2 linked regions of the Victivallis sp. Marseille-Q1083 genome follow. The protein of the gene in region 2 binds, or shares a complex with, the protein of the main gene of each other region. Links are inferred from orthologs where the notes say so. Each region holds a gene or a part of one and is shown on either strand. Other genes may lie near its edges. The genes, in order: tsaD and tsaE.

What was found.
Region 1: the proteins of tsaE (region 2) and tsaD are in contact, whole or in part, in a crystal structure (PDB 6N9A), measured with the Thermotoga maritima proteins. The link is inferred for Victivallis sp. Marseille-Q1083 from one-to-one orthologs. Residues at the interface, in WP_004082108.1 of Thermotoga maritima: Leu37, Gly38, Lys46, Lys57, Val59, Lys60, Ser61, Thr63, Phe64, Thr65, Leu66, Met67, Val69, Pro71, Tyr82, Arg83, Leu84, Asp86, Asp88, Phe89, Asp93, Ile128, Asp130, Glu131, Arg134; in WP_004082750.1 of Thermotoga maritima: Cys10, Asp11, Arg49, His50, Leu82, Gly84, Gly135, Gly136, Glu154, Thr155, Leu156, Asp157, Asp158, Ser159, Glu162, Asp165, Lys166, Arg169, Leu170, Tyr175, Lys213, Thr214, Leu217, Tyr218, Gln221, Arg222, Asn324.

The regions. Positions count from the first base shown.
Region 1 is NZ_CAHJXL010000001.1:89,367-104,769, forward strand. Bases 5,662-8,532 are described here. They hold tsaD (tRNA (adenosine(37)-N6)-threonylcarbamoyltransferase complex transferase subunit TsaD), read left to right. Parts: upstream 5,662-6,485; coding sequence 6,486-7,580; downstream 7,581-8,532. Other genes in these bases: HWX74_RS00320 (mechanosensitive ion channel family protein), read left to right, coding at 5,662-6,413; HWX74_RS00330 (HAD family hydrolase), read left to right, coding at 7,577-8,227; HWX74_RS00335 (triacylglycerol lipase), read left to right, coding at 8,338-8,532. In the rest of the region: HWX74_RS00295 (family 20 glycosylhydrolase), read right to left, coding at 1-871; HWX74_RS00300 (YibE/F family protein), read right to left, coding at 1,041-2,150; HWX74_RS00305 (alkaline phosphatase), read right to left, coding at 2,202-3,668; HWX74_RS00310 (hypothetical protein), read right to left, coding at 3,716-4,228; upp (uracil phosphoribosyltransferase), read right to left, coding at 4,351-4,974; more of HWX74_RS00320, read left to right, coding at 5,115-5,661; more of HWX74_RS00335, read left to right, coding at 8,533-10,269; HWX74_RS00340 (DUF4105 domain-containing protein), read left to right, coding at 10,259-11,308; HWX74_RS00345 (CYTH domain-containing protein), read right to left, coding at 11,375-11,845; HWX74_RS00350 (6-phosphofructokinase), read right to left, coding at 11,871-12,989; ppk1 (polyphosphate kinase 1), read right to left, coding at 12,990-15,122; HWX74_RS00360 (HD domain-containing protein), read right to left, coding at 15,119-15,403.
Region 2 is NZ_CAHJXL010000001.1:3,422,410-3,437,940, reverse strand. The notes cover bases 8,262-11,260. They hold tsaE (tRNA (adenosine(37)-N6)-threonylcarbamoyltransferase complex ATPase subunit type 1 TsaE), read left to right. Parts: upstream 8,262-9,540; coding sequence 9,541-9,981; downstream 9,982-11,260. Other genes in these bases: HWX74_RS14130 (nucleoside deaminase), read right to left, coding at 10,295-10,732; thiL (thiamine-phosphate kinase), read left to right, coding at 8,655-9,557; hisA (phosphoribosylformimino-5-aminoimidazole carboxamide ribotide isomerase), read left to right, coding at 8,262-8,655. Also shown: HWX74_RS14175 (O-acetylhomoserine aminocarboxypropyltransferase/cysteine synthase family protein), read left to right, coding at 1-802; purD (phosphoribosylamine--glycine ligase), read left to right, coding at 1,478-2,764; HWX74_RS14160 (hypothetical protein), read left to right, coding at 2,838-3,233; nifJ (pyruvate:ferredoxin (flavodoxin) oxidoreductase), read left to right, coding at 3,414-6,947; HWX74_RS14150 (GNAT family N-acetyltransferase), read left to right, coding at 7,218-7,697; more of hisA, read left to right, coding at 7,894-8,261; HWX74_RS14125 (ankyrin repeat domain-containing protein), read left to right, coding at 11,761-12,921; HWX74_RS14120 (RHS repeat-associated core domain-containing protein), read left to right, coding at 12,976-13,686; HWX74_RS14115 (hypothetical protein), read left to right, coding at 13,707-14,204; HWX74_RS14110 (pyridoxamine 5'-phosphate oxidase family protein), read right to left, coding at 14,735-15,205. UniProt on the Escherichia coli protein: Required for the formation of a threonylcarbamoyl group on adenosine at position 37 (t(6)A37) in tRNAs that read codons beginning with adenine.

The sequences.
Region 1 (15,403 bases), 3.3 Mb from region 2 along the record:
CGCCCCAGGTCGTCCAGACATGGTAGGGGCCGCCGGTGCAGCCGAATTCCGGATAAGCGGTCAGCGCCGCCGAAGAGTGTCCCGGCATTTCAATTTCCGGGATGATCTCGATCTGCCGTTCTTTGGCATAGGCGACGATGTCGCGGACCTGATCCTGCGTGTAAAAGTGCGGACCGTAGGGATTGCCGTCAATCCAGCCCCATTCCTCGGATTCACCGCGTACGGCGGCGATTTCCATCAATTTCGGATACTTCTTGATTTCCAGCCGCCAGCCCTGATCGTCGGTCAAATGCCAATGCAGCCAGTTGAGTTTGTAGAACGCCATGAGGTCCAGCACTTTTTTGACTTCATCGGCAGAGATGAAGTGACGGCAGACATCCAGCATGATGCCGCGGTGCGCCATGTTCGGACGGTCGACAATTTCAGTCTGCGACAACTCCAGAGTACCGGTTTCCGGATTCCAGCCTTCGTACCACAACTGCCGGACCGTCTGTGTTCCCCAGAACAGTCCGGCCGGAGTCTGGCCTGTCAATTTGATGCCGTCCGGCCCGATCGACAATCGATAGGCTTCCGGATTCTCATCAAAATCCTCCAGCGCCAATTCGATCTTCAACTGTCCCTCCGCCGCCTCACCGACCTTCAAATCGAGCTGGCCGGCCAGCAAATCAGCTATCCTGACCATCTCGTCCGTCGCCTCCGCCGCCAAGCTGACAACCGGCAGCTTCGCTTTCTGCCAAACGACATTTCCCGCTCCAGCGTGCGCTTCCGCCACCTGCGGAATCACCCGTACCGTCTCCGAAACTTCGGCTTCAACGGAAAACATCCCCAAGGCAGCAACAACACATATTGTTGATTTCCAACGCCAATTCATCCGGTTTACCTCCATGATTAAAGGTGTTTAGTAAATCGATTAACCAATTCATGGGCTAAATATATTGAAGGATCTGGAAAAATGCAAGGCTCTTCCCGATAAATGATGGGAAAAAGATTGAAAAATTTTTGGGGCGGCGTTGAAACCGCCCCCGACGGCACACCGTCAATCAATCGCCGGTGCGTTTCGGCCGGGCAATTTTCAGCAGCACGCCGCCGGCCAGGGCGGTGAAAGGCGCCACCAGAATCAGCCCGAGACTGCCGATCAATGTCTTGACCACTTCGGAAGCGACATACGGATAATTCAGAAAATCCGTCAGTCCGACGCCCTGAGCGGCAAAGGCCATGATCAACGTCAGATAGCCGCCGGAGTACGCCAGCAGCAACGTCGTCGTCATCGTTCCGACCACCATGCGGCCAATCCGGAAACCGGAACCGATCAAGGCGCGGCGGGAAATATCCGGCTTGTGCTGCACCACTTCGGTCATGCCGGCGGCGACATCCATTCCCAGGTCCATGACCGCCCCGGAAGAGGCCAGAAAGATCGCGCCGATGTAAATATCGGTCAGATTCAGGAATTCGTATCCGGAAAAATAGAGCGGCTGGGCATAAGGCATCACCGCGCCGTTGATTTTGAAGAGATGGGTGAAGCCGATCGCCATCAGGCAACTGGCCAGCACGCCGAGAAACGAGCCGAGAAACGCCGTCACGCCTTTGGCATTCAAGCCGGCGACGATGAAGATGATCGCCGCCGACAGGATGGAAACCGCCAACATGCAGATCAAAATCGGATTGTACCCTTCCAGGCACAGCGGTACGACAATCTGCCAGATGACCTGGCAGGCGAAAATGAAAGAAATCAGCGCCTTGAGGCCGGTAAGCCCGCCGAACAGCAACAGGCACAACGCGAACAAGCCGAACAACCACAGCGCATTGCCGATCCGGTAGTGCTCCTGCGCATTCACCACCGTCGTCGCCGCCTCGGAGCCGTGCCGGATGGCAACCAGCGCGATATCGCCGACCTCGAAAAACTTGTCGAGATCGGGCTGGCCGCGCAACAGATTGTGGGCCTGGAATACCTGGCCGCGCCAGGAGCCGTCGAGGATTTCCACTTCGAGCATCTGCTCCCCCACCGCCAGCGGGCCGTGGCGGCCAACCAGGCCGTCGTCGACTTTCGTCACCCGGCCGCGCACTTTCTCGCCTTCGTCCGGCGCGGCAACCGCCGGTCCCAATTTCAGAAAATTGAGCGCGACGCAGATCAGCACAAAAAAGGCGATCATCACCAGATCGCCTTTTTTGCCCCTGAGACAATCAGAAAATTTCATGACCGTTCAGTTGATTTTTTCGACCATCGGTTTCAACCGTTTGGCGATATCGGTGTTGTCGAGCATGCTGGAAAAACTCTCGGCATTTTTGCCGTAAGCCGATGTCGCCACCGGCAATGCGGTATGATCGAAAGAAGTCCAGCCGACACCGGCCTTGTTGTTCAGCACATGGGTGATACTGCCCGTCAACGGATCATAACCGCCATAAAGCAAATGAGGATCCTGGCCGCTCGGCATGCTCTGGTCGCCCATCGACCGGTTGAAGGCAGCCTGCATTTTCTGCTCCTCAATGGCGCTGACCATCATCGGATCCTGCTCGTCACCGTCGAACTTCAAACCGAAATATTCAGTGATCAGCGGTTTGGCCTTGTCGAAGGAGAAATCCGCTTCTTTTTTCTTCGCATTGAAGACATTGAGAAATTCGATAAACGAGATGTTCTGATGCTGCAGCCGTTCGAGATAGGACGAATAAGCGGTGCCGGCAAATCCCAGCGCCAAGCCGCCGGTTTCATGGTCGCCGGTCACGACGATCAACGTGTCGTCCGGATGCTGCCGGGCGAACTGGTAGGCTTCATTGACCGCATCGTCAAAGGCGCACAATTCATGGATCACCGCCGCCGCATCGTTGGCATGACAGACCCAGTCGATCTTGCCGCCTTCGACCATCAGGAAGAAGCCGTTGTCGTTGTCGAGGAAATCGATGGCCTTCCTGGTGAAATCGGCCAGCGAGATATCTTCCGGCCTGGTATCGATCGCATAGGGCAGCGCATTGGAGTCGGCCAGCCGCGGCGCCACCGCCAGAACCGGACCGGCCGATTTCGAATTCAACGTCATCAATTGCGCTTTGTCGCGAATGACGTGATATCCATTCTCTTCGGCAACCTCAAAGACATTGCCGTGGAATTCCTTGGTATTTTTGCCGTTTTCATCCAGGAAACCGCCGCCGCCGAAGAAATCGAACCCGGAATTGATCAAATCCATCGCGATATTGTAATAATCGCCGCGGCTGGCGTTATGGGCGTAGAAGGCGCCCGGCGTCGCGTGGTCCAGCGACACGCTGGTGACAATGCCGACCTTGCGGCCGTTCTTGTGCGCCAGTTCGGCCACCGACTCCAGCGGCTTGCCGGCCGGGTCCACCCCGAGATAACCGAAATTGGTCTTGCTGCCGCAGGCGATCGCCGTGCCGGAAGCGGCGGAATCGGTGATAAAATGGTTCGCCGCGTAGGTCGTCGTCACCCCCTGCGATTCAAACGCGTTGATCAGCAATCCCTTGTCATTGACCACCTTCTGGTACTGCTCGGTCACCATCCGCTGCGGGATCGACATTCCGTCTCCAATGAACAGAAAAACATACTTGACCGGCTTGACCGGCTTGACCGCCTCGCCGTTGTCCGCATACGCGCTGGAAGTCCATCCGGCCAACGCCATCGTCGCCGCGACGGCCGCCCACATTCCCCGCCGAAAATTCAACATCGTCATTATCCTTACTTTTATGCGTTTATGAAACGATATTTTCCAGGTTATTCCGCCGTTTCACCGGCCGCTGCAATTTCCGGTTGCTTTTCGCCGGCCATATTGAAAAACGGCATGAACGGAAACCAGCCGTTGGTGTTGAAATTCAACAAACCGAACTGATATTCGGCATTGTCGTTTGAATTGTTGAACAGGCCGATTTGAATGCCGCCCTGGTTGCTGAAGTTGAAAAACGCCAATTGCACGCCCGACATGCTCTTTTCGGCAAAATTCGCCCAACTGAACTGCATGCCGTCCACCGTCTTCGCCCAGCTCGGCCCGACCAGACACCATTGGAAACCGTCGATGTTGGCAGTCGTGCTGCCGGTAATGCCGATCTCGGCGCCGTCCACCAGTCCGTTGCCGGAAGAGATCGGCAATCCCAGTTTCAAGCCCTCCACCGTCGAATCCACCGTCGAATCCGGCACGCCGAACCAGTAACTGACCTGGAACGATTCCGCCGCAGTCGCCGAGACCGCTCCCAAAGCCGCCAGCAAAGCGGCACAAACCATCTTCTTCATCTGCAAAATCCTTTCGCTATTCCGAAATATTATCCATCAATGTAACCCCTGAAACGACTTTTTCAATCCCGTTTCGTCGACAAACCCGGTTGCTTCCGGCCTTTCCGGCCCGCGCCCACCGGTCACCTGGTACCGAAAATCCGGTCGCCGGCGTCTCCCAGCCCCGGCAGAATATAACCGTGTTCGTTGAGCCCGGCATCCAGCGCCGCCGTATAAATCTCGACCGTGTCGCCGAAGTGGTCCTTCAGCGTTTCCACGCCTTCCGGCGCGGCGAGAATGGTGATCAACTTCAAATTTCCGACATTCTGCTGTTTCAACGCCGTCACCGCCTTCACCAGCGTATGACCGGTCGCCAGCATCGGGTCGACCAGCAGCACCTGGCATTCGGCAATATCCGGCGGCAGTTTCCGGTAATACTCCACCGCCTCCAGCGTCGCCGGATCGCGGTAAAGTCCGATGATGCCGGTTTCGGCGTCCGGAATCAGCGCCTGCACCCCCTCCTCCATCGCCAACCCTGCCCGTAAAATGGTGACACAGCAGACCCGACCGGCCAACCGCGTCCCGCGGCATTCCGCCAGCGGCGTCTGAACGATGGTCACCTCCGTTTCCCAATCCGCCGTCGCCGCATAAACCAGCAACCCGGTAATCTCGCGCACCAGGCGGCGGAATTCGGTTTTGGAAGTCGTCGTACTGCGCAAACGCGTCAATTTGGCCTGCACCAGCGGATGTTTGACCACCTGAATCATAAAGCAATGGCATCCTTTTTCTACTGCTTATTTTTAAAATATCCCGACTTTACCGAAAAGGCAATTGAAAAACTGCTAGAAAACAGTTTGATTTTCTCCGTTTCCGATAGCATATTGTTGACCGGGAGGAGAACATTATCGTGGTAAAAAGAGTTATTTTCATCCTTTTGGGCTGTCTGTTCCTGCTTTTTCCGGAACCGGGAAACGCCGACGAAGCGGCCGGACGCCGTAACGATGTCGTCGAAATCGCCGATGTCCCGCTGGTGCCGCCGGCGGAACTCAAACAGGATCTTCACCGCGACGCCCGGCAGCTCCACAATTGGTTTCTGCATGAAAAAGAGGCGCTGCTGGTACTGGCCGTCGGCAGCGCCGTTTCCATCCTGGTCGGCGTCTTGCTGAGCCTGGCCTCGCACTGGCTGATCCGGCGGCAGATCGACCGGCACCGGCGCCTCTCGCTGCGCTGGCAGCTGTTCGAAGCACTGGCCGGTCCGCTGGTCCTGCTGCTGGTGGTCGTCAGTTGCTTTATTTTTCTGATGCCGCTGCTGGAAGCGCAGAACCAGCGTTTTTATCCGTTCGATTTGAAAATGTTTTTCGCTTCGCTGGCCCTGATTGTCAGTTGGGGCGTCTTCCACCTCATCGACGTGCTGGACCGCGTCATGCATAAGGTGGCGCAGCGCACCGACAACAACCTCGACGACCTCCGGGTCGACATCATGCGGAAAAGCCTGAAAATCGCCATGCTGATTCTGATCATCCTTTTCATCGGCCAGGGTATTTTCAACATCGACCTGACGACGCTCGCCGCCGGCGCCGGCGTCATCGGCCTCGGCATCGCCTTCGCCGCCAAGGATTCCCTCAGCAACTTTTTCGGCATCATCGTCATCATCGCCGACGAACCGTTCCGGGTCGGCGACCGGATCATGATCAACCAGATCGACGGCATCGTCGAACAGGTCGGCTTGCGCAGCAGCCGGATCAGAACCGCCAGCGAAAGCGTCTACGTCATTCCGAACAGCGTCTTCATCTCTTCGCCGATCGAAAACATCAGCCGCCGCGGCGTCATCCGCTATGTCTTTTCGATCGGTTTGACCTATGACTGCAACCGGGCGGCGATCGAAAAAGCCACCGCTCTGCTGCATCAGATCCTCGACGATTTTCACGGGCCGGACGCCGAGGAATACAAGCCGCGCATCTATTTCGGCAACTTCGGCGACTGGGCGTTGAGCATCAAAGTGATCATCTGGTTCAAAACCGCCGATTTCGTCGTCGAAGAGGCTTACCTGCATGAACTGAACCTGCTGATTCTGGAGAAATTCGCCGAAGCCGGCCTGCCGATGGCCTTCCCGACCAACACGACCTATCTGCTCGGATCGCCGCAGCAACCGCTGGCGATTCAAACCGAACCGCCGGCTTCGGCGTCCCGAATGCCGCCGGATTGATTTTCCGGGGATCGGGCGCTATATTAAGCGGATGATCTTCAATCCTACTATATTTTTGAAAGCAGTCGTCTTATGAGCCTGATCTTGGGAATCGAATCGAGTTGCGACGAGACCGCCGCCGCCGTCGTCCGCGACGGTTATGAAGTATTGTCCAGCAGTGTGGCGTCGCAAATCGCCAGTCACGCCGTCCACGGCGGCGTCGTCCCGGAACTGGCGGCCAGGGAGCACCTGACCGCCCTGCAGCCGGTGCTGACCGAAGCGTTGACCGCCGCCGGCATCACGATGGCCGAACTCGACGCCGTCGCCGTCACCAACGGCCCCGGCCTGATGCCGGCTCTGCTGGTCGGGCTGAATTTCGCCAAAGGACTGGCGGCCGGCCACCACAAGCCGCTGATCGGCATCAACCATTTTCTCGCCCACATCTACGGCGCCTTTCTGGAGGACGGCGCCGGCCAACTGGAATCCCCGTCCAGTTATCCCTTGCTGGCGCTGGTGGTTTCCGGCGGCCACACCTCGCTGCTGCTGGTCTCCGCCGACGGTCAAGCCAGACAGATCGGTTCGACCATCGACGACGCCGCCGGCGAAGCGCTCGACAAAGCCGCCAAACTGCTCCGCCTCGGCTATCCGGGCGGACCGGTGATGCAGCGGACCGCCGAAGGCGGCGACGGCAATCGTTTCCACTTCCCGCGGCCGCTGACCGGCACCGCCGGCAAAGCGGTGCCGCCCGAACATAAATATAATTTCAGCTTCAGCGGCGTCAAGACCGCTTTGCTCTATCATGTCCAGAAATACGCCGACGCCGACGGCAGCCTTCCGGCCGGGCTGCTGCAAGATACGGCGGCAAGCTATCAGGAAGCCGTCGTCGACGTGCTGGTCCGCAAAACGCTGGCGGCGGCGCGTGATTTCAAAGTCCGCACCATCGTCGTCGCCGGCGGCGTCGCCTGCAACGCCGTGCTGCGGGAGCGTTTCAACCAATCGACGCCGAATCATATACAGCTGCGGCTGGCGCAGCGCAAGCACTGCACCGACAATGCGGCGATGGTCGCCGGTATCGGCCACCACTATTTCAAGCGTCGGCTCTTCTCGGCGCCGGGTATCGATGCATTCGCCCGGCTGCCGGTCATCACCGAAGTGGTCTTCGTCGATGCCGCCGGAGCCAGACAATGAAGCGGCGAACCGGTTTGATTTTCGATCTGGACGGCACGTTGATCGACTCCCGCGGCGATTTGACCACGGCCGTCAATTTGATGCGGAAAAGTTACGGCCTGCCGCCGCTGCCGGTCGACCGGGTGGTTGCATTCGTCGGCAACGGAATCGGCAGCCTGGTGCGGCGCGCCGTCACCGACGCGCCGGATTTGGCGGAAGCGGAGGCGATCGACCGGATGAAGCAATTTTATCTGCAGCACCTGCTGGACCAGACATGCCTCTATCCGGGGGTGAAAGCCGGATTGACGGCCTTCCGCGCCGCTGACATCCCGCTGGCGGTATTCACCAACAAGCCGGAAGACGCCACCCGGACCATCCTGGCCGGTCTGGGCGTCGGTGAATTGTTTTCGGCGATCGTCGGCAGCGGCGGCAAATTTCCGTTGAAACCGGCGCCCGACGGGCTGCTGCATATCGTTCGCGCCCTGCAGATCGAACCGGCCGCCAGTTGGATGTTCGGCGATCATTACACCGATCTGGAAGCCGGCCGCCGAGCCGGCCTGAGGCGCTGCCTGGCCCGATACGGTTTCGGGGAGCCGCGGATGGAGCAGTTCGACGCGGCAGTCGATTCGTTCGCCGACTTTCAAACGCTGGTCCTCGCCGCGAATTGATTCGGAACAGTCCGGTTTTCCATCGAAAACTCCGGCCGGCGGAACCGCCGATTATTTTTTGTAAAACAGGTTCGAGCGATTATTTTAAAAATAAAAAATACAGGCAGCTTATGAGAAAGATTTTTAACCGCTGTTTTCCGGGTCTGGGAGTCGCACTGCTGCTGGCCGGCTGCAGTACCGAGATGACGGTGGAGGAAATCGGCTGGCGCCGCAACACCTCGACCGGTTACTTCAATCATATTCACGGCGACGACATTCTGTCGAAGGATGCGGTGAATTTTCTGACTTCCAGCCGGCTGGCCGATACATTCGACGACACCCCGGCCGATATCATCCGACTGCTCGACCAGATTTTCCGCGACACCCGTGAACGGCGTTATCTGGAAATTCTGACCGACCTCTGTTATTACCAGGCGGACCGCAGCGGCAAGGCGGACGAAGCGATCAAATTCTACATGTCGGCGGCCTATTACAGTTATCTTTACCTGTTCGGTCAGAACCTCTATCCGGCCGGGGTTTCCGAATATCAGCCGCAAACCTTCCGGATGACCCGTTTCTACAACGCCTCGGTCATGGCGATCTACGAATACCTCAGAGCCAAACAGATATTCGGCACCGATTCCTTCCAACTGCCGACGGTCGCCTCCGGCGGGGTCGTTTTCCTGCCGATTGACGGGCACTTGAGCGTATCGCCGCAAGAACTTTCCGACGGCCTGCTCTGCGCCGATTTCCAGGCGAAAAATGTTTTGACCTTCAGCTATCAATTCGGCCTCGGGGTGCCGTTGATCTTCACCCCGCGCGAAGAGTTTGCTCTGACCGAGGAGCGGGTTTTGTTCAACCAGACCTTCCCGGCCACCTTGTTCCTCCGCTTTTCCAACGATCAGGACCATCTCAGCGTCCAGCCGGAACTGTGGGATCCGCTGACCCGGGAATCCCTGTCCGTCGCCGACCGCAAAGTTCCGCTGGAATACGATCTGACGACGCCGCTGGCTTACTTCATGCGCCGTCCCACCTTCGCCGACAATATCTGGTACATGCTCAACCCGGACGCCTCCCAGGCGGTCGAAGGCTTGTATCTGTTGACGCCGTACGATCCGGATAAAATTCCGGTGCTGCTGGTGCACGGTTTGATGTCCAATCCGCGCACCTGGGCGCAATTGATCAACACGCTGATGGGGGACATCCGCATCCGCGACAACTATCAATTCTGGATGTTCACCTACTCGACCGGCAATCCGATCATCTACTCGGCCCAGCAGATGCGCAAAGCGCTGCGGGAATGCTACGAGGAACTCGACCCGGAAAACCACAACCGGGCGCTCCAGCAGATGGTGCTGATCGGCCACAGCATGGGCGGCCTGCTGGCCAAGACGATGATCAAGGACAGCGAGCCCGAAGCGCTGGAACCGCTGCTCGGCCGCCCGCTGGCGGAAATCACTTCAGAGCTGGCGCCGGAACAATACGCCTTCCTGCTAGAGATGTTCGGCTTCAAGCATCTGCCGTTCATCCGGCGGGTAATTTTCATGGCGGTGCCGCACCGCGGGTCGGATATGGCCACCTGGAGCATCGTCAAATGGACCACCCGGTTGATCACTCTGCCGCATGAATTCGTCCAGACGGCGCTGGCGCTCTCCGAAAAATTGCTGGCGAAATACGATCTCATCGAAATGGAACAGGACCCGGTCTATCTCCGGACCGGCATCGACGGCCTCGACCCCTCCAACGACTCTCTGCAATTGATCGACGAACTGCCCTTTACCGCCGGCATTCCCTACCACTCGATCATCGGCAATTACCGGGCCGCCGGCATTCCGGGCGGCTCGGACGGCATCGTCCCCTATTCCAGCGCCCACCTTGACCATGCAGCAAGCGAACTGATCGTCAAATCCGGCCACAGCGTGCAGGCCACCTCCCCGGCCATCGAAGAAGTGCGCCGCATCCTGCTGCTGCACCTGCGGGAAAATGGCCGGCTGCCGGCCATCCCGGAAAGTTTCGCTTCCGACCTGCTGCTGAAATCGACGGCGGACGATCATGAAAAGTAACCGGCGGCTGCGTCACATTGTCCTGCGCCTCGGCGCTTTCACGATTCGTCACCTGAGATTGCTGGTGTCGCTCCTGCTGCTGCTCGTCTATTCCCTGGCGGTACTCTGGTGCTGCGGCGCGTTATATTACAGCAACTTACCGACGCCGGGCTGGCGGCTGGCCGGTGCCATAGCGTTTTTCATCATCGCCGTCGCGGCCTGGCGGCTGCCGAAACGGTTCCGGTATTACGCCGCACCGGCCCTGCTCCTGGCAGTCATCGTCTACTGGTGTCTGATTCCGGCGTCCAATGACCGCGACTGGCAGCCGTCGGTCAGCCGCAATCCGGCCGCCGAATTTTCGCCAACCCATCCCGGATTGGTGACGATCCGCAATATCCGCGATTTCCGCTATCGGACGGAAGAGGATTTCACGGTGCGTTACCTGGACGCCGATTACGATCTGTCGACCGTGCAATCGCTCGATTTCATCGTCGTCCACTGGGACGGCCATCAGGCGATCGCCCATACGATGCTGTCGTTCGGCTTTGCCGACGGCCGGCGGCTCGCCTTTTCGGCGGAAACCAGGCTGGAAAAGCAGGAAACCTACAGCACCTTCAAAGGCATTTACAAACAGTTCGAAATTCTCTATATCATCGGCACCGAAGAAGATCTGTTCGGCCTGCGCACCAATTACCGGCATGAACAGCTCTATCTATATCCGACCAGCAGTCCGCCGGAAACGGCCAGAATCATCCTGACCGATTTGCTGGAGCGCGTCAATGCGCTGCGCGATCATCCGCAATTTTACAACTCGTTGACCACCAACTGCACGACTTCACTGCTGCCCAGTCTGCTGAAAGTGTTTCCAAACGCCAAATTCGACCTGCGCATTCTGCTGAACGGCTTCTCCGACCGCTATGCGATGGAATACGGCTGGCTGGTCAATCCGGATCGGGAACCGTTTGATCTCTACAAAGCCCGCCATCTGGTCAACCGCCAAGTCGATTTCCTGCCGGAAATTCCGGACGATTACTCCGAGCGGATCCGGGCGGCCAAATAACACTTCGGCGCCGGCCGCAAGGCCGCGGCTCAATCGAAGTCCGGGAAACCAGACGGCACCGGGCTGTCACTGCCAAGTGACATAAGGCCGGGCCGACAGCGCCGCATTGCTGTAACGCCGATCGCCGGAAACCTCCGCGCCGGCCCATTCCGGCATCGGAAAGGCCGTCTCTTCCGACGGCAGCTCGATCTCCGCCACCACCAGTCCCCGGTTGTTCCCGTCGAAAACATCGACCGTCCACAACCTGCCGCCGACCATCACCGGATAACGCACTTTGCTCACCAGCCTGTCCCGGCAGAACAGCATCAACATTTCCCGGGCGTCCGTTTCCGGAATCTCGTATTCGAATTCCTGGCGGCGAATGCCGCAATGACCGCCTTTCAAGGTCAGAAAACCCCGCGTTCCGGCTACCCGGACCCGGACGGTGTGCTCCGGAGTCACCGATACGTACCCCTGCAGCATCGGCACCCCCGCGCAGGCCGTGTCGCGCCAGGATTCGCCGTCAACCAGATATTTCCGTTCAATTTCCAAGGCCATCGCCGTCCGCTCCCCTTTTTTTTCGTCAATCGCCGAAACCGACGCCAAGCTCGCGGGCGCTGTTCATCCAGGCGTGGTCCGCCGGAACCACTTTGCGCCGGCCGGCCACCGCTTCGATCGGCACCAGCTCGGTTTCCTGGCCGCGCACCGCCACCATCATGCCGAATTGTCCACGCAGAACGGCCTCGGCGCAGGCGCTGCCCAACCGGGTGGCCAACAGCCGGTCACAGCAGGAAGGCTTGCCGCCCCGCTGGAGGTGTCCCAGAATCGTCACCCGGGTTTCCAGCCCGGTCAACGCTTCCAGTTGCCGGGCCAGCTCAAAGATTTTATTGCGGCTGTCGGTTTCGAACTTCACCAGTTCCGCCTTGATCTCCGCTTTGGCTTTTTTGTCTTTTTCTTCCTCTTTGCGCTTCAGCAAGCGGGTGTACTCCGCGAACTTCTCCCTGGCATAGGCCCCCTCCGCCACCGGGACGATACTGAACAGTTTGCCTTCCCGCGAACGGGACAACAGCGTTTCCGCCACTTTATTGATATCATAAGGAATTTCCGGAATCAAAATCACGTCGGCGCCGCCGGCCAGACCGCTGCCCAGCGTCAGCCAGCCGGCCCGATGGCCCATAATTTCCACCAGCATGATCCGTTTGTGGCTGCTGGCGGTCGAATGCAGACTGTCGATTGCGCTGGTCGCGACATCCAGAGCGGTATCGAAGCCGATCGTCGTATCGGTCAAGGCGACATCGTTGTCGATCGTCTTCGGCAATGTGACGATGTTCATGCCGGCCTTTTTCAGCAGCAGGGCACTCTTGTGCGTTCCGCCGCCGCCGATGCAGATCAGGCCCTCCAACTGGTGCTTGCGGTAATTCTCCAGAATGGCGTCGGACATGTCGATGAAAGTACGGCCGACCGGCATCTTGTTCGGTTTGTTGCGGCTGGTTCGCAGGATCGTCCCGCCGACGGTCAGAATGCCGGAACAGGTCGCCTCTTCCAGCATCATCGTCCGGTCGAACGCAATCCCCTCGAAACCGTCCCGGAAGCCGATCAGGCGGTAATTGTGATGGTTCAGGATCTTACCGATCGCCCGGATAGCGGCGTTCAAGCCCGGACTGTCGCCGCCGGCGGTCAGGATGCCGACACATTTTGCCATTTACTCTTCTCCTGTTTTATCATCCGACGTAAACACCTTCAGCTCCGTCAGCGGAGAGTGGCTTTCATTTTGCGCCAGAGCCTTGAAATACTGATACGTATTGTACTGACTGCGGCTGGCGGTATGCTTCGGCGGCAGAAGTCTCGTATAATTGCCGTTGCCCAGCAGGCGCCTCGCCTTTTCGTGATCGTTCAATTGGATTTTCAGCACATCCATTAATATACGCTGCAAACGCGCATCTTCAATCGGAAAGAGCAATTCAATCCGCCGGTCGAGGTTGCGGACCATCCAGTCGGCGCTGGACAAATAATATTCCGCATTGCCGTTATTCCGGAAATAAAAGATCCGGCTGTGCTCCAGATAGCGGTCGACAATGCTGATCACTCGAATGTTTTCGGTGCCGACGCCGGGTTTCAGGCAGCAAATCCCGCGAACGATCAAGTCGATTTTCACCCCGGCATAAGCGGCCGCATACAGATGGCGGATGATCTCGGCATCGACCAGTCCGTTCATCTTGGCGATGATCCGGCCGGGGTTCTCCGCCGTCGACAATCGGGCTTCGCGATCGATCAAGGCGATGAATTTCCGGCGCAGATCGAACGGCGCCGCCGCGATCTTCTGCCATTCGCCGAACGGCGCCGAATAGCCGGTCATCACATTGAACAGATTGGCGACATCGGAACAGAGCAGCGGATCGCAACTGAAAATGCCCAGATCAGTGTACAACGCCGCTGTCTTGTCGTTGTAATTGCCGGTGGCCAGATGGACGTAGCGCCGGATCAGGCCCTCCTCGCGCCGGACGATCAGCAACGCCTTGCAATGAATCTTCAGGCCGGAAATGCCGTAGACGACGTGGGCGCCGGACTCCTCCAGGCGGCGCGCCCAGATGATGTTGTTCCCTTCATCGAAACGCGCTTTCAACTCGACGATCACCGTCACCTGCTTGCCATTTTCCGCCGCCCGCTGCAATGCCCGCACCACCGGCGAATTGCCGCTGACCCGGTAAAGCGTCTGCTTGATCGCCAGCACCTGCGGATCGTTGGCCGCCTCCTCCAGCAGCCGGATGACCGGTTCGAATTTGTGAAACGGCACCGCCAGCATCACCGGCCAGGCTTCTCCGATCAATTTGAACATCGATCCCGGCTGATTCAGCGCCGCCGGCACCAGGCCCGGCCACGGCGCCTCCAGCAATTCCGGGCGCCGGACTTTACCGGCCAGTTCAAAGAATTGCTTCAAATGCAGCGGACCCGACACCGCATAACGGAACTGCGGTGCCAACTGGAACTGTTCGTTGAGCCAGTCGGCCAGCTCGCCGCGCAAATTGCCGGGCTTTTCCAGCCGGATCGGCTCGCGGCGCCGGCGCTGCAGCAGGCTGCGTTCGATGGTATGGAGCAGGTCTTCCACCCCCTCCTCTTCCATCGCAAAATCCATGTCGCGGGTGATCCGGAACGGAAAAAACTCCCGGATGCGGCAACCGGCGAACAGCGACTGCAGGTTGTCCATGATCAAATCTTCGAGCAGCACGAAAGTCTGCTTCTGCGGCTCCTGCTCCGGAATTTCAATGAAACGCGGCAACCCTTCCGGCACTTCGACAAAGGCGAACACCGTTCCGCTCAATTCGGGGGACTCCAAACTGACGGCAATCTCTATCGCGCCGGAATTCAGCATCGGAAACGGATGACTGGGATCGACCGCGATCGGCGTCAGTACCGGCAACACCTGCTGGTTGAAAAAAATCTTCAAATTATCCCGGGCCGCCGCCGGCAACTCCGAGGGCTTGGTCAGCCTGACGCCATACTGTTCCAATTCCGGCAGCAGCATCTTCTGCAGATACTGGGATTGCCGGCGCAGCAACCGCTTGATTTTGCGGTGCAGCAACGCAAGCTGTTCGGAAGGCCGCAGACCAGCCGGGTCCGGCTGATCTTCGCCGACCTGCACCAACTGCCGCAAGCCGGCCACCCGGACCATGAAAAATTCATCCAGATTGCTGCTGAAAATCGCGATGAATTTCAACCGCTCCAACAACGGGTTGGCCGGACAGCCCGCCTCGTCCAACACCCGGGAGTTGAAATTCAGCCAACTCAGTTCCCGGCAGAGAAAAATTTCCCTGCCCAATGCCGCCGGTTCCGTCATTTACCCAGTTCCTCCTCCATCCTTACCGTCAGGCCGAATACCTCCTGAAACAGATCGCCTTTCTTGGCCAGATAAAAATCTTCCCATCCCAACTCGATGCTCACCCCGGCCACCCGGACGCGCAATTCATCGCCGCTCAAGGAGAGTTTCATCAGGCGGAACTTCTCCCGGTTGATCCGATCCAGCGCATCGGCCAGCCGCAGGATCGCCGCCAGCTTCACGGTGACGACTTTCTCTTCCGCCGTCAGCGCCATGAACTCCGGATGGGAGGCTTTCGGCGC
Region 2 (15,531 bases):
TCCGGCGCTGGAAGTTTTGGACATCGAAAAATTCGCCCAGATCGCCCATTCCCATGAGTTGCCGCTGATCGTCGACAACACCTTCCCGACCCCTTACTTGTGCAATCCGTTCGATTTCGGCGCCGATATCGTCACCCATTCGACGACCAAATACCTCGACGGCCATGCCTGCTGCGTCGGCGGCATCGTCGTTGAAAAAGGCGATTTCTACTGGGATGCCGACAAATTTCCGAACTTCAACGAACCGGACGCCACCTATCACGGCGTCGTCTACATGCGCGATTTTCCGGAAACGCCCTATTCGACGAAACTGCGGGTGCAGTGGATTCGCGACCTCGGCGTGGCGATGACGCCGTTCAACGCCTATTTGACCAATCTCGGCAGCGAAACGCTGCACGTCCGCATGGACCGGCATTGTTCGAACGCATTGAAGCTGGCGGAATTCCTCCAGTCCCATCCGAAAGTGAGCTGGGTCAATTATCCGATGCTGCCCGGCGGGCAATATTACGATCTCGCCCAGAAATATCTGCGCGGCGGCTCCGGCGTCCTCTGCTTCGGCGTCAAAGGCGGTAAAAAAGAGGGAGAAATCGTCATGAACAACCTTCACCTGGCGGCGATTGTCGTCCATGTGGCGGATGTCCGGACCTGCGTGCTGCATCCGGCCAGCATGACGCACCGCCAGATGGACGAAGCGGCGCAACGGGCGGCCGGCGTGTCGCCGGATCTGATCCGGGTTTCGGTCGGTCTGGAAAACATCGACGATATCATCGCCGATTTCGACGGCGCGCTGAGCAAAATTTAGTTTTTTTACCTGAAAAGCCGCGGGCGGGGACAAGGCATCAGCCGTGCAGGAAACCGAGGCCGGCGGCCAATCGCTCGGCGTTGACCTTTTCCAGCAGCGCGCCATCCCGGGCCAACAGTTTCGTCAACTGGCTTCTGGAGCAGCCGAGCAGCCCGGCGGTGCATTCCAAATCCCACTGCCGCTCCGCCAGGCAATCCAGCAGCCGGGCGCACCACAACGGGTAGCGCGGATTCGACAGGCCGCAGGCAACCGGTTCCGGCGCCTCGGCGGGATGGCAGCGCACTTCGCGGGCGATCAACAGCCGCAGCTTGGCCAATGCCGCCGCCCGGTTGCGATGCTGGCTGCGCTCGGAACAGTCGGTAACACTCAACCCGGTCGGCCGGTGGGTCAACCGGACGGCGCTGGAAGTTTTGTTGCGTTTCTGGCCGCCCCGGCCGGTGCTTTTGAAAAAATCCAGCGTGCACGCCGCCGCCAATTCTTCGTCCGAATCACTCAAAAACCGGTCCCGATCCCGGCGGGTAATATTCATTGGCTGAAATTTTCCTACTTATCCTGCATTTTCGACTTGGTTCTTTTACTATAACAGGCTAAATTACCAAATCAATCTTTTGGAACTCAAAATCGGCTGCGGCAAGCAAGCGGTATTGATCGGAAAAAATCTGGAGATAGAAATTCATGAATGTATTGGTGATTGGCAGCGGCGGTCGCGAACACGTCCTGTGCTGGAAATTGGCGCAAAGCGCCCGGGTCGATAAAGTCTACTGCGCGCCGGGCAACGCCGGAATCAAGCAACATGCAGAATGCGTCGACCTTCCGGTCGACAAACTCGAAGCGCTGGCCGACTTTGCCGTCTCGCATCAGATCGACTTCACCGTCGTCGGGCCGGAAGCGCCGCTGTGCGCCGGCATCGTCGACCTCTTCCGTTCCCGCGGATTGAAAATTTTCGGACCGACCCAGGCGGCGGCCCGGCTCGAAGGCAGCAAAGATTTCGCCAAGGCGTTCATGGTCAAACATCATATTCCGACCGCCCAGTCGGCGACCTTCACCCACCAGATCGGCGCGGTCGAGTATATCGCCAAGCAGTTCGACCGCGGTGCCCGCGGCGTCGTCGTCAAAGCGGACGGCCTGGCCGCCGGCAAAGGGGTGCTGGTCGCCTATGATCCGGATTCCGCCATCGATTTCGTCAGCGACTGTTTCAATGGTGCCTTCGGCTCCTCCGGCAAAAAAATATTGATCGAAGAATGCCTGTTCGGAGAAGAGGCCTCCATCCTGGCGCTGACCGACGGCAAGACGATCGTCCCGCTGGCCAGCGCCCAGGACCACAAACGGGCATTCGACAACGACGAGGGCCCCAATACCGGCGGTATGGGCGCTTATTCGCCGGCGCCGGTCGTCGACGCCGCGATGATGGAACGGATCCAGTCCGAAATTCTGACGCCGTTTTTGAAAGGCATCCAGGCGGATAAACTTGATTACAAAGGCATCATTTTCGTCGGGATTATGATCACCGATGACGGCCCGAAGGTGCTGGAATTCAACGTCCGCTTCGGCGACCCCGAAGTCCAGGCGGTATTGCGCCGCTTCGAAGGCGATTTGCTCGACGTCATGCAAAAGACGGTCGACGGCCGGCTGGACGAGGCGGAACTCCGCTGGAACGATCAGCCGGCGGTCTGTGTCGTGCTCGCCTCCGGCGGCTATCCGGAACATTATGAAAAGGGTTTTCCGATCTTCGGACTCGAGGCGGCCGGCGCCACCGGCGCGATCGTTTTCCATGCCGGCACCGCCGAGAAATGCGGCGAAATCATCACCGCCGGCGGCCGGGTGCTCGGCGTCACCGCGCTCGGCGCGACGATCACCGAAGCGATCGACAAAGTTTACGAGGCGGTAGATTTGATTGAATGGGATGATTGTTTCTGCCGGCGCGACATCGGCTTCCGGGCGTTGGCGCGCCCAAAAAAGTGAACGAAAAAACTTGCAAGCCGGTGCAAGACGGACTATTGTTTACCGCACCAACAATCACAACGGAGAAAATGAGATGATAAAAAGATGGACGTTGCCGCTGCTGGCGGCAGTTTCGCTGTTGGGCATTGCCACCGGCTGCAGTTCCGTGGAGAGCGCTTCGAGTTTCAACGCGCTCGGCGTGGCGGCCACTCCCACCCAGGCGATTTCCCATTTGAATTCGACAATCTACGGGTATTATTTCTTCGGCATTCCGATCCTGACCGGCAGTGTCGGACGCAGCAACAGTTGCGCGATTTTCACCGACACGGTGACGCTGGACAAAGCGCTGCTGCAGATGAACAAGGTCGCCCGGGCGCAGGGCGCCAGCAAGGTGATCAATCTGAGCTCGCGGATGGATTCGAACTGGGTCTGGTACACGCTGCTCTTCAGCTATCGCGAAGTACAAATTTCCGGCACGGCGGTCAAATAACTACCGTTCCGTTCGACCGTTCCTTCCCGGATGACATTTTTCAAAGGATCGTTTGAAAAAAAGGTCGTCCGGGTGTATTTTTTAAGACCGATTTTTGTTTTGTGGCCGGCGGGGCATTTTTCGTTTCGTCGGACATAGTCGATTTATTAGATGCCAATAAGCTCTGGAGGTAATGAGAAAATGGGCAAAAAAATGCAGACCATCGACGGGAATTACGCGGCTGCATACGTCGCTTACGCGTTCAGCGAAGTCGCGGCGATCTATCCGATCACCCCGTCCTCGACGATGGGCGAGTATGCCGACCAATGGGCCAGCATGGGCCAGAAGAACATGTTCGGCGAAAAAGTTGAGGTTGTCGAAATGCAGTCCGAAGCGGGTGCCGCCGGAGCCGTCCACGGTTCGTTGAGCGCCGGTGCGCTGACCACCACCTTCACCGCCTCCCAGGGTTTGCTGCTGATGATTCCGAACATGTACAAGATCGCCGGCGAAATGCTGCCGACCGTCTTCCATGTTTCCGCCCGGGCGCTGGCCGCCCAGTCGCTGTCGATCTTCGGCGACCATTCCGACGTGATGAGCTGCCGGAGCACCGGTTTCGCGATGACGTCGGCCGCCTCGATCCAGGAAACCCATGACCTGGCGATCGTCGCGCATTTGTCCGCTCTGCATAGCGAAATTCCTTTCCTGAGCTTCTTCGACGGTTTCCGTACCTCGCATGAAATCCAGAAAATCGAACTGCTCGATTACGCCGATATGAAATCGCTGCTCGACATGAAGGACGTCGAGCGGTTCCGCAACCGCGCTTTGCGTCCGGAAGCGCCGTACGCCAAAATGGCGGCGCAGAATCCGGACGTCTACTTCCAGGGCCGCGAAACGACCAACCGGCAGTACGCCGACCTGCCGGCGACCGTCCAGCACTATATGGATGAGCTGGCCAAAGTGACCGGCCGGCAACTGCACCTCTTCGATTACGTCGGCGCTGCCGATGCCGAGAATATCATCATCGCGATGGGTTCCGGCTGCGAAACCATCGAAGAGACCATCGATTACCTCAACGCCAGGGGCGGTAAATACGGCCTGTTGAAAGTCCGTTTGTACCGGCCGTTTTCGGTCGACTACTTCCTCAAGGCGCTGCCGAAGAGCGTCAAACGCATCGCCGTGCTGGATCGCCTGAAAGAGCCGGGCTCGCTGGCCGAACCGTTGTTCCTCGACGTCCAGAGCGCGCTGGCCGGTTCCGATATCAAGGTGATCGGCGGCCGCTACGGTCTGGCGAGCAAGGAGTTCACGCCGTCGATGGTCAACGCCGTCTACCAGCACCTGGCCGGCAAATGCACCCACAATTTCACCGTCGGCATCAACGACGACGTCACCCATCTCTCGCTGCCGATCACCGAAGAGATCATCTCCGAACCGACGGACGCCACCAGTTGCATGTTCTGGGGACTGGGCGCCGACGGTACGGTCGGTTCCAACAAGAACTCGATCAAAATCATCGGCGACAATACCAACAAGTACGTCCAGGCCTACTTCCAGTACGACTCCAAGAAATCCGGCGGCATCACCATTTCCAACCTGCGTTTCGGCAACAGCCCGATCAAGTCGGAATACGCGGTGACCAGCCCGAACTTCGTCGCCTGCCACAACGCCGCTTACATCGGCCGTTACGACATGCTCTCCGGCATCAAGGAAGGCGGCACCTTCCTGCTGAACAGCGAACTGCCGGCCGATAAAGTGTTCGCCAGCTTCACCCGCGACATGCAGGAAACCATCATCAGGAAGCAGATCAAAGTCTATACGATCGATGCGTTGAAGATTTCGATGGCGGCCGGCCTCGGCGCCCGGATCAACACGGTCATGCAGGTCTGTTTCTTCGCGCTGGCCAACATCATCCCGCAGGATGAAGCGATCGGCTATATCAAGAAAGCGATCGAAAAGACCTTCAAGAAAAAAGGCGACGAAGTCGTTGCCAAGAATATCAAGTGCGTCGACAACGCGCTGGCCAACCTGGAAAAAGTGCCGGTGCCGGCGACGGTGGAAGCGATTACCGAATCCTACAAGGCTCCGGTCCTGATCAGCGAAGCCGCCGGCGTTTTCGCCAACACGCTGATGAAGCCGATTATCCACCAGCAGGGCGACGCCATTCCGGTTTCGGCGATGTCCTACGACGGTTCGATGCCGACGGCGACCAGCAAGCTGGAAAAACGCGGTATCGCGCCGATGGTCCCGCAGTGGGATTCTTCGAAGTGCATCCAGTGCAACCAGTGCGTCATGGCCTGTCCGCACGCCGTGATCCGCGCCAAGCAGATCCGGCCGGAAGACCTGGCCGGCAAGCCGGCGACCTTCGAAACGGTGCCGTCCAAGACCAAGAACAGCTCCAATTTGCAGTATCGCATTCAAGTTTATTGCGAAGACTGCACCGGCTGCGGCGTCTGTATCGAAACCTGCCCGGCCAAGGAAAAGGCGTTGAGCTTCGTTCATCTGCCGGATGCCCGCAAGGCCGGCCAGGACGAAAATGCCGAATTCTTCGAGCAACTGCCGGACAATCTGACCGAAGGCGCTTCGATCGATACGGTCAAGGGGTCGCAGTTCCTGATGCCGTATTTCGAATTCAGCGGCGCCTGCGCCGGTTGCGGTGAAACGCCGTACGTCAAGCTGGTTTCCCAGTTGTTCGGCAACCGGATGATCGTCGCGAACGCCACCGGCTGTTCGTCGATCTACGGCGGTTCGTTCCCGTCGCTGCCGTACTGCAAAGACAAGTCCGGCCGCGGTCCGGCCTGGGCGAATTCGCTCTTTGAAGACAACGCCGAATACGGCTTCGGTATGCGCATCGCCGTCGACACCAACCGCAAACAGTTGATGTCGCTGGTCAAGCGGGCGCTTGAACTCGGCGTCTGCTGCGACGAATTCAAAGGTATGCTGGAAACGGCCGCCGCCAATTTCGACAAGACCGATGCCGATGCCATCGCCCTCCAGAACAAGATCGGTGAAATCCTGCCGAAGGCGATCGAAAAGAGCGAAGGCGAACTCAGGGACGTCCTGTCCAAGATGTTCGAGCTCAAAGATTACTTCGTCGACAAATCCGTCTGGATTCTCGGCGGCGACGGCTGGGCCTATGACATCGGTTTCGGCGGCCTCGATCACGTCGTCGCCCAGGACCGCAACGTCAACATCCTGGTGCTGGACACCGAAGTGTATTCCAACACCGGCGGCCAGGCTTCGAAATCCACGCCGATCGGCGCGGTGGCGTTGTTCGCCGCCGCCGGCAAACGGCTGACCAAGAAAAATCTCGGATTCATGTGCATGAGCTACGGCAACGTCTACGTCGCCTCCATCGCGATGGGCGCCAACCGCCAGCAGACGCTGAAGGCGATCCAGGAAGCGGAAGCGCACCAGGGTCCGTCGATCATTCTGGCCTACGCGCCGTGCATCGCCCACGGGATCAAGGGCGACATGCGGATGAGCCAGGTCGAAGAGAAACGCGCCGTGGACGCCGGCTACTGGCCGCTCTACCGGTTCAACCCGAACAATGCGGAAAAACCGTTCACCTGGGAAACCAAGGAGGCAACTCAGAGCTTCATGGACTTCATCAAGAGCGAACGCCGTTATGCATCGCTGCAGAAGGTCGCCCCGACCGAAGCCGATGAGGTATACGCGGAGGCGGAAGCCGATGCCAAACGCCGCATGGAATTCTTCAAGAACCTCGGCAATCTGATGTAATCGGAAACGATGGCGGAGGAATTGCCAATTTCTCCGCCGCCTTGAAAAATTCAAAGCGTAAAAGGAGATGGCAATTCTTCTTTTACGCTTTTTCATTTTCAGAGGTCTGAACGTCAACGCCCACTTGAAGGCATGAGTACGGCGAAGCCGAACGGAATGCCGCAGAGCCGGGGCCTCCGAAAAGTACCCTCTGCTTGGGGCGAATGCCCAAAGTTCCGAGGCCCGGGGCCGAAGGAAGGCAACTTTTCGGGGAAACAATTGGAGGTCACTATGTATAAAATTCGCCGCGCCACCCTGGAGGACATCGAAGAAATCGCCGCAATCATCGCGGACAATTTCGACCGGGCGATGCCGGAACACTCGTTGCCGGTACGGGAGTTCTGCAAACAACATTCCAGCGCCGACCGATTGCGGCAGGAATTCTCCTGGCGGGAGATGTATGTGGCCGGCAACATCGCCGGCCACCTCGGCAGCACCGGTTCGCTGGTGGATTTCGGCCGCCAGGGCCACCCCAGAATCTGCCTTTCCAATTTCTTCGTCCGGCCGGAGCTGCACGGCAAAGGGCTGGGCAGACAACTGCTGCATTTCCTGGTCGATACGGCCAGACAGCGAAAACTCCGGCAATTGCAGGTGCCAAGCAGCCGGACGGGGCTGGAATTTTATCGGCACTTCGGCTTCACGGTTGATGCCGTCCAACCGCCGGAAGACGTCGCGCTGGAAATCACCTGGATGACCAAGGTGTTGTCCTAACGGGGAATTTTACCATTCCGGTTTCAGAGGGCGCTTCGGATGGGATCGTGCAGCGATGTTGGGAGGATACGCCCGTTTTGGGGATTTTCTTCGTTCCTCATTGTTGCCGGCAGTGATTTTTTCCGGAGATTCATTTTCTTTTTGCCGGGAAACGGGGTATATTTTACGAAGTTTTTTTTAACAGCGGGATAACCACATGCAATTCAGACCATGTATCGATTTACACGGCGGCAAAGTCAAACAAATCGTCGGTTCCACCCTGACCGATGACGACAGCAGCCTGACTACCAACTTCGAGTCCGGACACGACAGCGCCTTTTACGCCGAATTGTACCGGCGCGACCAATTGGATGGCGGTCACATCATCATGCTCGGGGCCGGCAACGAAGAGGCGGCCCGCCGTGCGCTGGACGCCTGGCCGGGTCATTTGCAGGTCGGCGGCGGCATCCGCGCCGGCAACGCGGCCGAATGGCTGGACCGCGGGGCGTCCCAGGTAATTTTGACCAGTTACATCTTTGCCGACGGCGAACTGAAACGCGACAACCTGCAGGAAATCTTCCGGATTGCCGGCCGGGAAAGGCTGGTGCTCGATTTGAGCTGCCGGAAACGGGAGGACGGCTACTATATCGTCACCGACCGCTGGCAGAAATTCACCCGCTGCAAAATCGACCGGGAATTGCTGCGTTTCCTGGCCGATTACTGCACGGAATTTTTGATCCACGCCGTCGACGTCGAAGGCAAACAGGCCGGCATCGACACGGTGCTGCTGCGGCAGATGGCGGAATACTCGCCGATCGACTGCGTTTATGCCGGCGGCATCCGCACCCTGGAGGACATCGAACAGATCCGGCAGGCCGGTCACGGCAAAATTCATTTCACCGTCGGTTCCGCACTGGACCTGTTCGGCGGTCCCCTCGCCTATTCGGCGGTCGTGCAGGCGGCCTGGCAGGAGCGCTGATGGCGGACGAACTGCAACTGCTCCGCGAAATTCTGCCGACGCTGCGGCAACGGCCGGACGTCGTCGTGCCGCCGGGCGACGATTGCGCCGCCATCGACTCCGGCGGCACGGAACTGCTGCTGGCGGCGGTCGACCAACTGATCGGCGACGTCCATTATTACCGACAGCGCACCGAGCCGGAGCGCATCGGCGCCAAGCTGCTGAAGCGCAACTTAAGCGACATCGCCGCGATGGGCGGCCGGCCGGCCTGGGCGTTGCTGACGCTGGCGCTCGGCGGCGTTTCCGACGACTGGCTCAAGCGCTTCTATGCCGGCCTGGAAGCATGCGCCCGCCGGTATAACGTGGCAATCTGCGGCGGCGACCTGGCCGCGCTGCCGCCGGGCATCGAAGGCGAAGTCGGCACGCTGACCATCCTCGGTCAAGTTGAACGGACCAAGCTCTGTCGCCGGACGGCCGCCCGCGATGGCGAATTACTGCTGGTAACCGGCGAACTCGGCAATTCGCTGGCCAGCGAGCACCATCTCGATTTCCAGCCGCGGCTGGCCGAAGGCGCTTTCCTGGCCGGAGACTTCACCCGCTGCATGATGGACATCAGCGACGGCCTGCTGCTGGATGCGCAGCGGCTGGCCGAACAATCGAAAACCGGTATCGTACTGGATACCGAAGCGCTGCCGCTGCGCTCCGGCGCCGACACCGGCATGGCGCTGGGCGACGGTGAAGATTACGAACTGCTCTTCACACTGCCGCCGGAACAGTTGGAAACCTTGCAAAACCGCTGGCCGTTCGCTACTCGTTTGAGCGTCATCGGCCGGATTGCCGGCCAAAGGCCGGGAACCGTTGTCGACCGTTTCGGCAACCACCTATCAAACAAAGGAAATTCAGGCTATGTCCACTTTCAATGACGTGACGGAACTCATCAGCCGTTCAGAGCAGGAAACCGAAGCGTTCGCTTCCCAACTGGCCCGCCGGCTGCCGCGCGGCACCGTACTGGCGCTGCACGGCAATCTCGGCGCCGGCAAGACGGTCTTTTCGCGCGGTTTCGCCCGAGGCCTCGGCATTACCGAACCGGTTTCCAGCCCGACTTACACGATCATCCAGGAATATCCATTGCCGGAGGGCGGCTATCTGTTTCATCTTGACCTCTACCGGATCGAAAACTCCCGTTCGGCGCTGGCGTTCGGCGTGGACGAATATCTCAACGATCCCGGCGCGTACGCACTGGTGGAGTGGTCGGAACGGATCGCCGACATCCTGCCGCCGGAAACCCGCCGCCTGACCATCGAACAGCTCGACGACACCAGCCGTAAACTTTCGCTGCAATCATAAATCTGTCTCGCCGCGCCGGCAGTTTCGTTCACAGTCCAGCGTCCAAGTATCGACATTCAGTCCCGGACAATCTAGGCGGCAACTTTGTCGAAGCGGCCGGGATATGAAATCTCCCGGTTCTGCCTGAATGTTGCACAAATCTCATGCCATCAAGAGGAGAATAAAACAATAACAAATTGCATTACAATATTTTACGCCAAATATAATATTGAGTTCTACCCATAACAAGGTGTCGCACTGCAAGCCCTGCCTTACGTCGCCTCAAGGTATTTTCCCTCAAGTCCTATTTGCTGTCTGCTGCATGATATTCTTCTTACTCCGCGATATCTTCGTTCCAGACTGCCGGATTTTCAGCAATATATTCTCTCATCATCGCGATCAATTCCGGCTGGTTGACAATGGTCACGTCCACACCACGCGAACGCAAAAAATCTGTTTCTCCGGGAAAATTCACATCTTCACCGATTACCACTTTCGGAATTTTATACAACGCAATCGCTCCCGAACACATAATGCATGGTGAAAGCGTCGTATAAAGCGTGCATTTCCGGTAAAACGCGGCCGGATGTCGCCCCGCCTTAGACAATGTGTCGATTTCGCCATGCAAGGTTGGATCTCCCGATTGCACCCGCCGGTTGTGGCCGCGCGCGACAACCACACCACAATGAACCAAAACGCCTCCGATGGGAATTCCTCCCTCATGCAATCCCAGAAGCGCCTCCTCATAGGCCACCCGTAAAAATTGATCCATGTTTTCTCCTTCACGATTGATTGAATTTTATGCGAGGTACAAATTTTTTACAGAAAATCTGCTCAAATTGCCCAATCGGGTTCCCCTTATTTCCGGTTGGGCAAATAATTGCTGGCAGGCCATCAGCTCGGGACTCCCCTCCCTTCAATCAGATCCTCTCTTATCATGCTATTATACAGCATATCTTTTCTTTTACAATTTCGATTCAACCTCGTTTCCAAAATCATCGGTTATTTCCCAGGATTCCTGCCGCTCCAGCGCCACGCTTCATCGCCGGTTTGGGGGCGGAGATATTCCAGGTTGTGTCGTCAATAGCTACTTTGCAATCCAGGATGATTCCATGTTGGTCTATCAGCAGGGATCCTTTCAAGCCGTAATAAAACATCGCTTGGGCGGCCCATATCCATAGGCAGCGCTCCCTTTAAGGAGACGGCAGCAATTCACTCGACGGAAGTTGCAACCCGGCATGGGAAAACCATCTGCGATACAGATTTGACTACTGGACGGAAGAAGGCACTTACGCAAATCTTCCCGAATCTGTTGTTTCAATTTCCAGAGATTCGCCGCCTACCACAAAAAGGTGATTCGGGTTCCAATGATTTCGAAAATAACGGCGAATCGCTTTGGCTTCGTCTATACCTATTGATTCGCCGACGATCTCCCTGGCGATTACTTCCGCATCTGATAATTTCGGATGCGGCCACGGCGTCTCAAGGTTTTTTCGCTTTTTTTCAGCATGTCGTCTACCAAACAGTATACTTCTGTGATATAGTCTTCCGGGAGCATGTTTGGGAGCCCTTTTGATTTGTCTGTTGTTATCCAAATTTAAACCCAAACCTGCTTATGTTCAATTCTCATTCAAAAAAGCTTACACATGGCGTGAATTACTTAAATGATATCAATATAGGAGATAATATAGAAGGGGTCGATCTTAGTGGTGGATATCTCCAAATGATAGACTTATTGCCATCAGACAAACAAACGGCAGGAGCGCTTAGTCCCTCAGGAGTCCATGAAAGGAGTATTGTATGGCTGAAAAAATGAAAGATGTTCTTTTTGAATACATTCAACAAGGAAAATTTGAAAAGGCGAAGCAGTTGATTCGTCAATATCCTTATTGCCTGAATCAATTTGCGGATGACGAATATGGCTCCACAGTGTTACGTGCAAGTGTTGCGAACCATTGTCCGGTTGAATTTATCGATTTTTTAAAAGCGATGAACTATGATTTCAGCTTGAAAAACAATAAAAATAATTACCCTCCCTTATTGTCTTTTCCTGTTTTTCTAGATGAAGATTTATGTCAAAAGATGGTTGAAGTCGGTTGCCGTCTGACTCCCTGGGAAGAGGCTTGTTTTATTATTTCTTACTTTAGAAATCAGAAGGAGGATCAGCTGGATTCATTATTGAAAGCACACCCTGAAATTGCCGGAATGACAAATTCGAATGGAGAGAATCTACTGTATATAAGTTTGCGCTTGCAGAAGTTTTCCTATGCAGAATTATTGTTGCCATTCAGTGCATTGAATATTATTACCAGCAGGAATGAAAGTTTATTTGGAGGACTGGGTGGAAGTTATGGCATACTCTCTTTGGGTTCAAATGAAGAAATAAAGAATTGGTATGAGCGTTTGGATAAGTTGGGCTGCAAACGGTTGCCGGCAGAACAGTTGTTTCATTTTATTAATTACGGAAATTTTGATGCGGCCATTGCTTATTTACGGGAACATCGTTATCTGGTGAATGGGTATATACATAATTGTTGTTCTGTTTTTCATAACGTCGTTTTTACATGTGCCAAATATAATTTGGACGTGTCTTTGATTCAAGAGTTTATTGATCTTGGAGTTTTCATCAATATTCCTAACTACGATGGCTATACTCCGATATTTTCAGCCAGTCGATCGCAAAGCGTTACAGAGTTACTGATAGCAAATGGTGCGAATGTCAATATAGCATGCGGAGCTGGTGATAGGCCATTACACACTGCAGCGAGGGACCGCAGTGAAGCAATTTTTTCTTTGATCGAAGCAGGCGCTGAAATAAATGCGGTAAATAACTACGGTTATACGCCGCTTGATCTATTGAATCAATATGATGATTTCAGGGAACATTTTAAACTCAAGAAGAGAATGAAAGCCTTGGGCGCATTATCAGGCAAAGAAATAAGAAAGATGTCAAAACGATGACGTGACCATCGGTATGTCGAATAAAGCAACGAATTCGAATATCCGGAAGATGAGGTGGTACGATTAACCGAAATCAATGCGGTTAGAGTAAAGAAAGTGACGACGCAGGAGAACGGGTTGGTTACGAAGGAAGAATTGTTCAACAGTGACGGCACCGCCGGCAACGTGACGACTTACACTTACGATCAGTTCGACCGGTTGAGCACAATGACTGAAAAGCGCGGCGCGACGGTGGTGAATACGCTGGCCAACAACAGCTATGACGCGAACGGCAACGTGCTGATGCGGACGGTAAACGGGCAGTCGGTCAGCATGGCTTACGACAATCTGAACCGGCTGTATAATTATCTGCTGCCCGGGAACCGGATCGTCAACTATGAGTTCCATCCGACCGGCGAGTTGAAGAAGGGGTCGGGTGCGGAGACTTACACGCAGGAGTTCAGCTACAACAACTTCGGCGGCATGTCGACAATTCAAATGTTATGGGATTTACTTTTTACTTGGTTTCCAGGGGAAACTGTTTATCGAATTTTTCATAGAAATTTTGATATTTCAGAGGCTCGCGTAGAGGGCGAAGTGATGGATATTTGGCAGCAGGAAGTGCACTACTACGGTTACCGTTATTACGCCCCCCAGCACGGCCGGCGGATCAGCCGTGAGCCAATTGAGGAAAATGGCGGCATGAATTTGTACGGCTTTGTCGGAAATAATCCTTTAAAATATCACGATATTTTAGAGCTATATTTAGTACCGTCAATCGGATAGACTAAAGGAATTTATGAATAATGATTTATAAACGAGAAAAAATTATCATTATAGCAGGAGTAACAATAGTTCTTCTGGTTATCTTAGCTGGATATATTCGCATGGCCATTATGCGTATTCCTGTTAAAGAAGTATCTGGATTTGAATATATAAATTCTGATTGGAATAAAAGTGAGACACTGTATTTTTCTCATGGAGAGACAGGAAAAGCCAGATTGATTACAGCTCCAATTGATTTTAAGAATGAAAATTATTTTTATATGAGATTTCTTTATACAGATAGTTGGAGAAAGTTTCTTTGCTTTGAAAAAGACGGTCAATTTTTCTTACAGTTATTCAGTAAGCATATTTTGGCAATCTATAAAGTTGAACCAAATTCGGAATTTGCATTAGAATTAAAAGAAATATATGATAATCAAAAGAAGGATTATGAACTCCGCAAGGATGAAATTGAGGATTGGAAACAAGAGCGTGAGAAATATATAAAAATGTATCAGAAAAATGATGAAGGAAAGTAATAAAGGAATAATTCTATTCTGAATGTAAAGCAAAATCAGCGGATCAAGACGACGCTGGCGGACGGCAGTTACTGGGATTATGCGTATGACAATTATGGACAGGTGATCAACGCGGTGCGCAAGAATGCTTCCGGAGGGATTGCCGGGCAGTCGTTCAATTACAGCGATTATTTCGGGCGCTTTTGGGGAGAGTATTCCGCTTTCTTCAGGGCATGGTTATAATGCGTCGGCCGAGGCCGCTTGACGGCAAGTTTCATTTCCGCAAGAGTTTCCGCCCAAGCACTATGCCAGATTTCGATATCCAACGGTGTTTTGATTTCGAGACAAAGCCGCTTCAAGGTCCAATGCACCCGTTTCCCATTTGCATTTTTGTCGCTTTGCATCAATGACGCTGAAAAATGTCGGTACGGCCAAACGGGGTTGTCCGGTTGTGGCCGGCAGTTTCAATTGCCGGTCGGAGCCGCCGCGACAATGGAAAATCAACGTTTCGTTATAGTTCCCAGCCTGGCGGCGCACCGTCAAAGTTCAGCTCAATCATGCTGTTTGCCGGATAACGTTTCAACCTCGAGCTTGATAATCGCGACGGCCGCCAGCGCCCCGGCCGCGAATCTCCAATCCGTTCGTTCGGAATAATGCGCCATAATGGCGCGCAACGCCGCCGTTTTCTCCGCGTCGTCCTCGACAAGCGATATGATTCCGGTACCGACAACGCTTCGATAACCGAACGAAAATTGACACGCCTCGTCGCGAACGTGAAGCTGATGGCGGCAATCCAATTCGAAACCGGCATACCGATTGCGTCGAATCAAATCGATTTTCCGCCCCTGTGCCGCTCCGTGAAAATAGAACAGTCGTTGCCGGCCTTTCCGCACATAGCCGAAATTCAACGGGACAATATACGGCCTGTCGCCATCGATCAAAGCGATCCGGCAGCAGTCACATTGTTCGATGATCTCGTCAATCAGTCCGCTGTCCGTCACTTCCTGGAGTCGTTTTCTCACCCCTCTCCTCCCATTGGTTCATGAATTCGATTGAATTCCTGCGATAAAGCACATTTCCCAGGACAATTCATTTCGATGGCTTTTTCGTAAAGTAAAATTTCCTTTCATTCTTTACAAGCCAATTTTCGTAAAAAACGCCACAATCCAGAAAAAGCATTGCCGTCTCCCACCGCATCGAATCAGCCTGGAACGCGACCTTTACAGGTTGCGTTTCCGGCAATTGCCAGGGGGCGCAGCGACAGGCAGGAGCGGAAAGCGGGAAAGCGGACGGCGCGAGAAAATACGGAAGAAAGATACCGGCTCAACTTTCGATAACAAGTTGAACA